DNA from 4 places in the Alteromonas sp. BL110 genome. Region 1 is predicted to be linked to each of the others. Evidence: predicted binding sites of a transcription regulator. Region 1 holds the regulator's gene; each other region holds the start of a gene.

Region 1 (3,195 bases):
ATCGTACTATTTCTTTGGCGGGCAACGCTGAACTACAGCAAGATACCAGCAAAGTGCAAGGTGATAAGATTACATTCGATATGATCACTGAACAATTACTTGCCACTGGTGGCGCCGGAAAAGATGGTGAAGGTCGTGTAACCACAGTGTTTACCCCGGACACCATTCGTAAGACATCATCTAAGAATGACAACGAGGACAATGAATAGCAATGGCAACTTTGAGCGCTAAAAACCTTGCTAAATCGTATAAATCACGACAAGTCGTTCGCGATGTAAGCCTTTCAGTGTCTACTGGACAAATTGTAGGTCTTCTTGGCCCCAACGGCGCTGGTAAGACCACTACTTTTTACATGATTGTAGGTTTGGTCAACTTAGACAAAGGTAAGATTGAAATTGATGATAATGAACTTACTCACCAGCCTATGCATGAGCGTGCACGCCGCGGTATAGGCTACCTCCCGCAAGAGGCATCAATTTTTAGAAAGCTTACGGTACATGAAAATATCATGGCCATATTGCAAACCCGTAAAGATTTAAATTCACAACAGCAAGAAGAAGAAGCAGATGCCCTACTTGATGAATTTAATATCAACCATATACGTAATAGTACGGGGATGAGTTTGTCGGGGGGAGAGCGTCGTCGCGTAGAGATTGCTCGAGCTTTGGCAGCAAAACCACAATTTATTTTGTTAGACGAACCATTTGCTGGTGTTGATCCAATATCAGTTAATGATATAAAGAAGATAATACAGCATCTTCGCGATAGGGGGATTGGTATCCTTATCACGGACCATAACGTGCGCGAAACATTGGATGTTTGCGAAAAAGCGTACATTGTGAGTCATGGCGAGCTTATTGCGCAAGGAACAGCAGAACAGGTTTTAAGTAATCAGAAAGTAAGGGATGTATACCTAGGCGAACAATTCAGGCTATAGTTAGTGTAACCGAATTGTCATTTTTCAGTTTCGCTCTGGTATATTCAATTTAGAGCATTTAAATAAGACGTAGATGAAACCATCTTTACAGCTAAAATTTAGCCAACAACTTACAATGACACCTCAGTTGCAGCAGGCCATCAAGCTTCTGCAGCTTTCTACGCTTGATCTCCAACAAGAGATTCAAGAAGCACTCGACTCTAATCCGCTACTTGAGGTGGAAGAAGGTAACGACGAGCCGCCAGTAGAAAAGAACAATGTCGAGAGTGATGATAGTGGTGCTGAAGCGACTGCTTCTGCCTCAAGCGATACGCTTGAAGCTGGTGATGCACTAGAGAAGAATGATCTTCCCGATGAGCTACCTATCGACAGCACTTGGGATGAGTATTATTCCGCTTCTTCTGCACCCGCACCGGGTCCATCTAATGATGATGAACAGATTTTCCAAGGTGAGACTACCGAAGATATTCAAGAGCATTTGCTTTGGCAAATGCGCCTCACTCATTTTTCAGATACCGACCGCGCCATTGCCACAGCAATCATTGATTCCATTGATGAATCAGGTTACTTAACTGTTACCCTTGACGATATCTTAGAAGCTGTCAACGACGATGATTTAGAAGAGCCTATTGAGATGGACGAAATAGAGTGCGTGCTTAAACGCATTCAAATGTTCGACCCTATTGGATCAGGTTCTCGTACGCCGCAAGAATGTCTTATGGTGCAATTGCGCCAATTTTCAGAGGACACACCTTGGCTTACTGAAGCGAAGCAGCTTATTGAGGAATATTCAGACTTACTAAGCAGTAAAGACTATCGCACGCTAATGCGTAAGAGCCGATTGAAAGAAGATCAGCTACGTGAAGCAATGCGTTTACTTCAAACCTTGAATCCTCGCCCAGGTAGTGCTTTAGTTACTAAAGAGCCTGAGTACGTTATTCCCGATGTCTCAGTAACTAAGAAAAATGGCCGTTGGGTGGTTGAGCTGAACCCCGATAGCCTGCCTAAATTAAGCGTAAACCAACAGTACGCAGCCATGAGTCGCCGTGCTAAGAACAGTAGCGATTCACAATTCATCCGCTCACACATGCAAGAGGCTAAGTGGTTCATCAAGAGTCTTGAATCTCGCAACGATACCTTAATGAAGGTTGCAAATTGCATTGTGCAGCAGCAAATGGGTTTTTTTGAGCACGGCCCGGAAATGATGAAACCAATGGTGCTTAATGATGTCGCAGAAATGGTAGATATGCACGAATCGACTATTTCGCGTGTGACAACGCAAAAGTATATGCATACGCCCCGTGGTATCTTCGAATTGAAGTATTTTTTCTCAAGCCACGTTGCAACCGAGTCAGGTGGTGAATGTTCATCTACAGCGATTCGGGCATTGATCAAGAAGTTAGTGGCTGCGGAAAATCCTGGTAAGCCGCTAAGTGATAGCAAGATTGCTTCGTTGTTGGCTGAGCAAGGCATAAAAGTCGCTCGGCGAACAATAGCAAAATACCGGGAATCGTTATCGATCCCGCCGTCGAACCAACGCAAGAGCCTTATTTAAACGGGCTCAACAATATAAGGAAGACGAAATATGCAAATCAACCTTACTGGTCATCATGTCGAAATCACCGACTCTTTGCGTAATTATGTCGATACGAAGTTCAGCAAACTTGAACGTCACTTTGATCACATTTCTAATGTGCATGTCATCCTGAACGTTGAAAAATTAAATCAAAAAGCCGAAGCGACCGTTCATTTAAGTGGCGCTGAAGTATTCGCATCCTCAGAAAATACCGACATGTATGCGGCGATTGACAGCATGGTTGATAAACTCGACCGGCAGGTAATCAAGCATAAGGAAAAACTGAAAAAACATTAGTAGTTAATTGAGCATGGATATACAAGCCATCGTAAGTCTGGACCGCACCGAGTGTGCGGTTCAGTGTAATAGTAAAAAGCGAATTCTTGAGATCATCGCTGATATCGCTGCCAAGCAAAACGATAACATCGACCAGGCAACCGTTTTAAATAGCTTAATGGCTCGAGAACGTATGGGTAGCACGGGTATTGGCAACGGCATTGCACTCCCCCACGGTCGCCTCGCTGGTCTTGAAAAGGTAATAGCAATAGTTGTAACTAGCACACCAGCTATCAACTTTGATGCCCTAGATGAAAAGCCTGTAGATATATTTTTTGCGCTGCTCGTTCCTGAAGAGCAAACCGAAGGACACCTTCAAACATTGGCTACCGTTGCCGGTAAGCTA
Region 2 (3,195 bases), 1.6 Mb from region 1:
CGGTGGCGGCGTTTTTAAATGTTTATTTGCCCAAGCTACACCGCAAGTCTTATGTCGCTGGAGTGAGGCCTGAAAATGGCGGTTTAGCGAGTCCTGGCGGTTATGTCATGCGCTCCCAGCCTGGCCTGTACAAAGATGTTCTAGTACTCGATTTTAAGAGCCTATACCCTTCTATTATTCGAACGTTCAAAATCGACCCGTTAGGGCTCGCAGAAGGCCTCAAGTCTCCAGCTACTGCGATAGAAGGCTTCAAAAGTGCAGTATTTAGCCGTGAATTTCATTTTCTGCCTTCAATCATTGAAAACCTTTGGCTTCAGCGTGACGAAGCCAAAAAACAGAAAGACGCACCTCGATCTCAAGCAATTAAGATATTAATGAACTCCTTCTACGGAGTGCTTGGTAGTGGAGGCTGTCCTTTCTACGATCCCCGTCTTGCGAGTTCAATTACCTTGCGAGGGCATGAGATTATGCAAACTACCGCGAGTTGGATTGAGGAACTAGGCTATACAGTTATTTACGGTGATACCGATTCAACTTTTGTGCATGTTGAAGGGAATACTGCATTAGGTTCACCTTGTGAAACAGGTCGCGAGCTCGCCAAAATTATTAATCAGAAGTGGACTGAGTTACTTAAGCGCAAATTCGCCATTGATTGCCATTTGGAAATTGAGTTCGAATCTCACTTTTCTACCTTTTTTATGCCAACAATTCGTGGGTCTTCGGAAGGTAGTAAAAAACGCTACGCAGGGATGAAAAATGGTGAGCTTATCTTTAAAGGCTTAGAGAACGTACGTTCGGATTGGACAGTGCTTGCTAAAATGTTCCAATACGAACTATACAAAAGAGTGTTTGCCAATGAACCTGTTGAGCAATACATCAATAAAACGCTAAACGCAGTAAAATCAGGGAAGATGGATGACGATTTGGTATATAAAAAACGACTCAGAAAACCTCTTTCATCGTACGTTAAATCCCTTCCCCCTCATGTAAAAGCGGCAAGACGGGCCGACAAGCTATTTGAGAAGCAGGGTTTACCACTTCGCTACCAATCTAATACGTCTATAGCCTATGTAATCACAGTACAAGGGCCACAAACAATAGAAACTATTTCTGCCCCGATTGACTATGACCACTATATAGAGAAACAAATAAAACCCATAGCTGATAGCATATTGCCAATGTTATCCCTTAGTTTTGAACGCATAGCTAACACTCAACTATCCCTGTTTTGACACCGTTCATTTGTATGAAGATCTTTCAGGCTTCGTGACAAATTAACAAAAACGTTACACTCTAAATCTATTCCCATTTTTTCTATTACTCATATTTTCAATGACTTATCTCATTGGCACGACAAGTGAATAAGATATTTGTGAGTAGCTAAATAGGTTGATGTGAAGTATTAACTTCAATCAACATGCGTTCAATTTAGTGATTAGGGCAATTGATAGCCCGTGTTCGCAAAGAGAAACAGAAGGAATTTGATTATGAAGATCACAAAGTTAAGTATGATTACTAGTGCTGTTGTTGCAGCTACACTTTCTGCGTCAGCATTCGCAGGCCATCATGAAGAAAAAATTTCAAAGAGCTTTAATGCGCTCGACCAAGACGGTAATGGCTACATAGTAGGTTCAGAATCGTCAGGTTCTATTGACAGCAAATTAGTAGCAAAAATGGATACCGACGGCGACAGTATGGTTAGCCGCGCAGAGTTCAACAAATTTGTTGATGAAAAACCCTCTATGTTCAGTGATGAGGTTATTACACAAGTTCAAGCAGAAGGAACAACAGATGCAGTGCTAACTGAAGAAGGCAATCCAGCGCTGTTTTCTAAAGCTGATAACGAAATGATTTCGGAAAAAAATAAAGAACTGCGTACTGAGATGTCTGCAACAGCTAACTCTAAGTTTACTGAAATCGATATGGACAGCGACGGTAAAATCAGTGAAAAAGAACTAGAAGTAGCTGATGTTGAGGGCGACTTCGACTCAATGGATGAAGATGGTGATTCATACATAACCCGTATGGAATACCGTACCTATTTTGAAGAGATTGAATCAGAATAAATGAACTAAGTAACGCATAGTATTCCCAACTATGTAGCCCCGCGGAAAATGCGGGGCTTTTTATTTTCTCCCAACAAATAAGCTCCGTTAAATCCGCTAGTTGTTCCAATCAGATAATGAGCTGCGACGAAACGTTAATATTTTTCGTTAAACAGCGCCGTATACGACTAACATCTTGTCGACAAAACGCGTTTGCAACCATATTGTTAATAAAGATTAAATATTTTGTTTATTCAATAGCGCACTCTGTAATAAGCGCGAAGATTGTTATTGTGTACTTTTTCCTAAAAATCATGATGGCGATTATCTAAATTAACATTTAAATCATATGCGTATGCACATGGAGGCAAGAAGTAATGGAATCAAAGATACAGCCAGACACTGCACTTCCACTACAAATAAGTGAGTTTAGCGGTCCAAGCAATGCCGAACTCACCACGCTAACAATTGGCCAATACTTTAAAAAGGTTGTCGACAATTATGCCGATAACCCAGCGATCATCGTAAAGCACCAAAGTGTTCACTGGACCTATCAGCAATACTGGCGTGAAGTAGAACGAGTGGCCTGTGGTTTACTTGCTAATGGCGTAGAGCCCGGTGACCGTGTGGGGATATGGTCTCCAAATAACATTGAGTGGTCGCTTGTACAAATGGCAACGGCAAGAATTGGCGCGATTATGGTATGTCTCAATCCCGCTTATCGCCCAGATGAATTAGCCTTTGCTATTAACAATGTCGGGGTAAAGCACTTAGTGATGGCACAGTCTTTTAAACAGTCAAACTACATCGCCATTTTGAAAGAATTAGCCCCGGAACTAGATACCGGGGGCCAGAGTCAGACGGACGCGGCGCTATCGCTCTCGAAGCTCCCCTCTCTTAAGCATGTATATACTATCGGTGAAACCCATGAAGACGGCTTGCAGGCGTTTTCAAAACTCCAAATAGAGCCTACTGATGCTCTACGATCTCAGCTATCAGCCATTGAAACGACATTAAATGCCGATGATAACATCAACATTCAATTTACCTCAGGTACGACTGGTAACCCGAAAGGCGCAACACTCACTCATCGCAATATATTGAATAATGGTTTATTAGTATCAGAAGCAATGAGATTTACGCATAAAGA
Region 3 (3,195 bases), 350 kb from region 1:
CCGCTATCATCATTTCTTCTGGCACGATAGATAAACGCTGATCGATTTGCTCTAGTTGAGGGCGAATATTAGATAAGGCATCTATCTGGCTAGTAAGCCAACTATTGACAAACATTAAGTATAAGTCATCTTCCGTTTCCAATAACAAATCTTCGGTGACTAATAACGCAGCGTCCAAATCGGCTATGGCCAAATAAGCATCAATTAAACTTCGTGCAATTTTCGCGTTATTGGGCGAAATTCGATAGGCGTTGTTGAAATAACGCTGTGACAGCAGCACATCCCCTCTTGCACTTGCAAGACGGCCAAGCGCCCACCATGTGAAGGCTTGACTGTCGTCCTCAGCAAGCGAGCGTTGAAGCAAGGTATCTGCCTGTTTATATTGACCATCCTCAATGGCCAACAAGGCCAAGCCGTTTAATCCCAGGGGATGCTCTGGTAATTGGGTAAGCAATTCATCATATTCCCTTTGGGCACATAGCCGTCTCGATTCAATCAGGCACGCTTCAGCACGAGTAGCGCGCCATTGTGCCAAGTGGGCCTTAGATAAGTCGGTAGATACGTCTATGGCTAGTATTTGCTCTGACTTTTGCAGGCGCACCAATACTCTGGACCAATTAGGCAACACCAAATTGGGGTCCGCACCTTTTTCATAGGCATGTAAATAGGTGTTGTGGGCTTGTTCCCACAACCCTGTTTCGAAATAAAGATTGGCTAAAAGTAGGTGTGCAGGAAGATAATCGGGGTTAGCTTGTAGCACATTCTTTATATGGATAAACGCGTCGTTGAAAGCTTTGGCTTCATAACTAACAATGGCAGATTCATAATCTACACTCGCAGTATCTTTTTGATCAGCATTGGCTAATGCCGTGAATGAAAGTGTAAGTATGAAACTAAAAACACTTACACAAATTCGTTTTCTCATTATTTAACGGGTTACTTTAAGCCTGCGTGTAACCATCAATATACTGGCGATAAGTATCAAGAACAAGCTTGAGTGGGGCTCTGGAACTTCAACAACATTCGTTTCACGTTCATAGTTAAATACAAAGTTATGAAACTCACGAGCCCCAGTGTAAGACTCAGACGCGAAGGCGCCGTCAAATGATGACCCGCCTGTAGTGTCTGCAAAAGGCGCAAGTACAGACCCTTTTACATTCAGGTTATTGAAATCAATGCTTTCAGCATCATAAAAATTCCACAAAATATTAGAATAGTAACTTTGCTGGGTGAAATCACCTGTACTGTTTACGCCACCACCAATAACAATGTTCTTGCCTTGCAAGTCGCTGGCAGACACATTAATGATAATAGTTTCAGCACTGCCTGCAATTAAGTTTAATGAACTGTTCTGGGCAAACACTTCGCTGGCTGAAACATTAAACACAGCAATTTCATCAATACCTGTATAATTAAACGTGCCGTTGCTGTATGTTCCATTTTCTGTAAGGCTTGAGTAGTAAGCAGTATCTGCGTATAAAGAATTAGCAATGTCGGTAATAGACACATCGGGGTTATAAATAGCCTGACCGTCATCACCGTCGTTCAATTCTACCGTCGATGTATTTAAGGCCCCGCCGTAGACGAGATTATTGTCTCTAAGCACCCGAATACCATTCGCGTTGACATCACCTACAATGGTAACCGCATCAATAGCTGTGTCGGTATTGGCTAACCGACTACCAAACTCAGCAGTGCGTCCTTGAGCGTTCAAATTTCCGCCAATAAATGCCTGTCCTTCAACATCTCCACCTTGGAAGTTGTAATCTTCTAGCAAAATAAGATTATAAGTGCCGAGCACATTCGATGTCGTTGTACTCGTGCTGGCGGTTTCAGCCGCTACAGCGGTGAATTGAACAACGCAAAAAACAAAAAAAAGTGCAAAACGCATAAAACGACTACCCAACGTGTTAGCGAAACTAGAAAAAGCGCTAGTCCTTTAAGGACGCTGCCTAAAATACTCGGAAATGAAAATGGTTCTGTTAGCGTACCATTTTTGGCTTTAAAAAGCAAAAATCACACCAACTTTGAAACTCTAATAAACTCATGCACTTCAATGATTTACATATTTTTAACACGACTTTTTTGTATATTTTCTTGACAGCCTTGCACCTAAAAAATGCAACTTTAGTTGATGTTAAAATAAAAAAGAGACACTAGTATTAAGCCTCTCTAGCTATGAATTCAGCACTAGGGCGCCTTAAGGCTGCGGCACGTCCACTCCTCTACATATTACTTTTTTGCAATAAAGGTCTAGCGTTAGCTTTTGTCCGTAAATAAAGAAACAACAGTTCGTCAAATACTAAGGGCTTGCGTAATGACAAAGCCACTCATATTCATTACCGGTTTTATTATGTTAAGCATCATTATCTTTGCGTCTTGGAACACCTTCGAAACCCTTGTTCATATTGACGACAAGAACAATGAGCTAGCGTTTATGGGCAGTTCTGGTTGGCAGTGGCATAACAAATCACAAGGGCTTCAAATTAAGCGAGTCGATGGCTATTTGCCGGCACTGAGAAAAGTATCCGACAGCAAAGAATATGCTTCGCTTATTACCATTACTGAAAGCGGAAATTATCGCGGCTTTGTATTTTTTGACCAAGACTGTGAAGAAGGCGCTATTGTCTCGGAGCATGTAGCTTACGGTGAGGCAGAACCAACAAAACGTGAAGTATTACACTGCCTGCATGGAAAGCTGGTGTATATGAAAAACTGGGCAACCGCACCTACAGAGAGGTGGCAAGCCCGTGTGGGCGACTTTGAGTTCGATGAAGCCCTAAACGAATGGGATTTCACACCACTTCAACAAGCCTACTTAAAGAGTGTCGCCGAACTCATCTAAAAATTGGGGTCAGAGTGCTTTTTGGTCCCGCTTTTTGTCGATGCTCTTCTTCAGCCATTCTGATGCTAAAAAGATGATAAAAACAACTAAAGTACTCTGACCCCGTCCTTTAAGTAATGTACTCTGACCCCATTATTTAGGTGTTGGCGAGGGCGTCGTCAATATCTTTTGCGCTGTGGCGGTTTTCTAACTGACCGTCGTCGCCCCAGGTCTTATTGACAATACGGCCACGTTTTATTCCTTCTCGCTGCTCTAGTTGTTTAGCCCATCGGACCAAATTGGTGTACTCGTGTACTTGAAGAAACGTCGCTGCATCGTACAGGTTGCCAAGTACTAGGTTGCCATACCAT
Region 4 (3,195 bases), 260 kb from region 1:
TATCGCCAACTCTTCTCGCGGTAACATCAGAATACAAACTGTTTGCCATATGTGAACGGAACAATGACCCATCTTCAACCACAGTCTCACGCGGGTAATCTGGCACTACTGGCGCAAACGAGGGATCATTCGCCTGAACAGGCGGTTCGCTTGTACTGGCGCAACCACCAAGAATCAGTAATGCAGCAGATAAACCTAAAATACGCATGACGCTACCTATTAAAGTTGCTGAATAACTTGACCAAGCATTTGGTCAACTGACGAAATAACCTTCGAGTTCATTTCGTACAAGCGCTGGCTTTCGATTAGGTTCACCAACTCTTCGGTCACGTTTACGTTAGACGTTTCTAACGTGCCTTGAGAGATGTAGCCTAGTCCTTGAAGACCGGGAACACCTTGAATTGGCGCTCCGCTAGATGCAGTTTCCACGAACAGGTTTTGTCCGATTGGCTGAAGGCCCGTTGGATTAACGAAGTCAGAGATATTCATTTGCCCCAATACCTGGGGTTCCGCTTGTCCGCGAATGCTCACGCTTATTTCACCATCTTGAGAAATAGTGATTTGCTGTGCATCTTCTGGAACAGCCACTTCAGGCTGCAGTAAGAAGCCAGCGCCAGAGGTAACAATTTGGCCTTGGTCATTAAGTGAAAACTGACCGTTTCTTGAGTAAGCAATAGTGCCGTCGGGCTGTAATATTTCAAAATAGCCACGGCCTTGAATTGACATATCCAACGCGTTTTCAGTGGTGAGCAAGTTACCCTGCGTATGTGCTTTTTGCGTAGCGACCACTTTTGAACCTGAACCAAGCATTAATCCAGAAGGCAACTCTGTATCAGCAGAGGAACGACCGCCCGGCTGATTGATATTCTGATAAAGCAAATCTTCAAATACTGCGCGGTCTTTTTTAAAGCCTACGGTTGATGCGTTTGCTAGGTTGTTAGATACCACTGCCACATCGGTCTGTGCGGCGTCTAATCCGGTTTTACTAATCCACAGTGCTGGATGCATGTTAACCTCCGACGTTGCTCATGGGGCAACGATAATAAAAATTCGTTTACAGTATGCGTAGCAACGAATTGCCACTTTGATCTAGCTTTTCAGCTTGCTTCATCATTTTGACTTGTAGTTCGTAATGGCGCTGAAGACTTATCATGTCGACCATTTCTTCAACAGCATTAACGTTTGAGCCTTCAAGCATGCCAGACATCACTTTGACGTTTGCATTAGCAGGCGCAATAGAACCATCTTCCATTCTAAATAAGCCGTCGGTGCCTCGCTCCATATCAGCGTAGTTTGGAGAAACTAACTTAAGCCGGCCTACTTCCTCAATAACATTGGCAGGGGCGCCTAACTGCCTCATGGACAAAGTGCCGTCGGCGGCAATGTTTAGGTTATCAAGTGGTACAGGTAAAAAAATTGGCCCGTTGTCACCTAGCACCACACGGTCGTGAATGTCTGTCAAAATTCCGTCGTCGCCCAGTTTGAAGTTGCCATCACGGGAATAAGCTTCTTGCCCATTTTTATCTTGTACCGCAAACCAACCATCCCCCTGAATGGCTACGTCTAAATCTCTGTCCGTTTTAATCATAGGGCCCGATTCATAGTTATTTGACGGGCTTTCAGTCATAGAGAACACGCGGGTTGGCAAACCTTCGCCGTAAGCCGGCATCGATCTCGCTTGCTCTAATTGAGCTCTAAATCCGGTGGTCTGTGCGTTAGCTAAGTTATTGGCCCTAATCCCCGTTCCTAATAGGTCCTGGGATGCGCCACTCGCTGAAATGTAGAGAAGTTTGTCCATGACTGACTTTTGACTCTGATTAAACCTTAAACAAGATTTTGCAAAGGCGATGCCAATCTGTGGATTTTTACGTCAGTTAGAAAATATGAAAGGTATTAAGTTGATATTTAAAGGAAAATAAAAGAGCCGCTGTTGGGCGGCTCTTGTAAATATCGGTAATAATGGAAGGCTTACACGCCAACGTATTGCCGCTTTTATATTCTAATAAACGGCCCTTTACCTTAACTATCGAATGTTCAGAATAGTCTGGTTCAGTGAGTTGTTCACTTCAAGTGCTCTAGAGTTAGCCTGGAAGTTACGCTGAGCTATGATCATGTCGATTAGCTCAGTGGTCAGGTTAACGTTGGCTTGTTCAAGGGCCGATGAATTAATCTCACCGAAAGTACCGGTTGTTGCTTCACCTGCTAGAGCCTCACCCGAAAGAATACTCTCTTTCCACTGCGTGCTGCTTTCTTGCGTTAGGCCCTGCTCATTAGAGAAACGAACGAGTGCAACGCGAACAATAGGTTCAGATGTACCGTTAGAGAAGGTAGCACGAACTAAGCCATCGGGGCCGATATCGATACCTGTTAGTCGGCCTACTGGCAGACCATCTTGTTCTAGTGAGGTTACTTCAAAGGCTGATGCAAACTGAGTCGGTTCATTAGGTGTGGCGCTATTTACATCAAGATTAAAGTCTATGCTTATCTGCTGCGTAGGATCCGAACCATTTGCAAGAATACCCGCACCCAATGCTTCAGTTTGCATTTTAAAATCTAGCGTTGGTAAGCCATCTGGCGTTTCCATACCAGAAAAATCACCACCTTGAGAGAAAATAAGTTTAGATGCGGTTACTGCGTTACCTGTATTACCGCCTACCGAGTTAACTGCTGTAGTAGGGTCGGTATCAGCACCTGTTGAATCAGTCATATCCACAAGGGTATCGTCGATTGCAGTGGCAACATACCATTCGTTATCTACACCTGCGGCATTATCCTTGATAAAGTAGTAAGTCATTACATGACTATCACCTAAAGAGTCATATACAGTGACTGACGTTGCCGCGTTGTAAGTTAACGGATCTTCTGGGTCAAAATCTTGCGGATCTAGCGCAGCATCTCCGGCCGGTAAATTCATACGAAGATCAACTTCTGAAGTTTGCGCAGGTGAACCTGATGAATCGGGAATACGCACTGGCTCAGTGGTACTTAGAGCAACCGATGCGCTTGTACCATCAGAGTTAACTGGGAAGCCCAGAAGGTTGTCTCCATTACTGTTAACCACAAAGTTGTCACTATCCAACTTAAACTGCCCGGCACGAGTAAACGAGAAATCCCGTGACGTAATTTCAGGTACCGTAGCAAAGAAACCGTTACCCGTAATCGCCAAGTCAAGCGATGTATTGGTAAACTGAAGGC

Evidence for each region. The regulator sigma-54, encoded in region 1, starts transcription at its own class of promoters, with help from an activator protein. The targets are predictions, from matches to a motif close to GTTGGCACGNNNNTNGNNT.
Region 2: the regulator sigma-54 is predicted to act here: its motif matches at 1,345-1,363, upstream of D1814_RS11045 (EF-hand domain-containing protein).
Region 3: the regulator sigma-54 is predicted to act here: its motif matches at 2,008-2,026, upstream of D1814_RS05545 (choice-of-anchor A family protein).
Region 4: the regulator sigma-54 is predicted to act here: its motif matches at 1,837-1,855, upstream of D1814_RS02950 (flagellar basal body rod protein FlgF).

Annotation. Positions count from the first base shown of each region.
Region 1 is NZ_CP031967.1:916,067-919,261, forward strand. Features, by position in the region: gene lptA (lipopolysaccharide transport periplasmic protein LptA) at 1-209, shown strand, start outside; gene lptB (LPS export ABC transporter ATP-binding protein) at 212-937, shown strand; gene D1814_RS03975 (RNA polymerase factor sigma-54) at 1,011-2,492, shown strand; gene hpf (ribosome hibernation promoting factor) at 2,523-2,810, shown strand; gene ptsN (PTS IIA-like nitrogen regulatory protein PtsN) at 2,824-3,195, shown strand, end outside.
Region 2 is NZ_CP031967.1:2,543,496-2,546,690, reverse strand. Features, by position in the region: gene D1814_RS11050 (DNA polymerase II) at 1-1,232, shown strand, start outside; gene D1814_RS11045 (EF-hand domain-containing protein) at 1,488-2,066, shown strand; gene D1814_RS11040 (AMP-binding protein) at 2,423-3,195, shown strand, end outside.
Region 3 is NZ_CP031967.1:1,269,567-1,272,761, forward strand. Features, by position in the region: gene D1814_RS05540 (tetratricopeptide repeat protein) at 1-925, opposite strand, end outside; gene D1814_RS05545 (choice-of-anchor A family protein) at 929-1,891, opposite strand; gene D1814_RS05550 (hypothetical protein) at 2,318-2,845, shown strand; gene yghU (glutathione-dependent disulfide-bond oxidoreductase) at 2,982-3,195, opposite strand, start outside.
Region 4 is NZ_CP031967.1:658,631-661,825, forward strand. Features, by position in the region: gene flgH (flagellar basal body L-ring protein FlgH) at 1-208, opposite strand, end outside; gene flgG (flagellar basal-body rod protein FlgG) at 220-1,008, opposite strand; gene D1814_RS02950 (flagellar basal body rod protein FlgF) at 1,055-1,798, opposite strand; gene flgE (flagellar hook protein FlgE) at 2,024-3,195, opposite strand, start outside.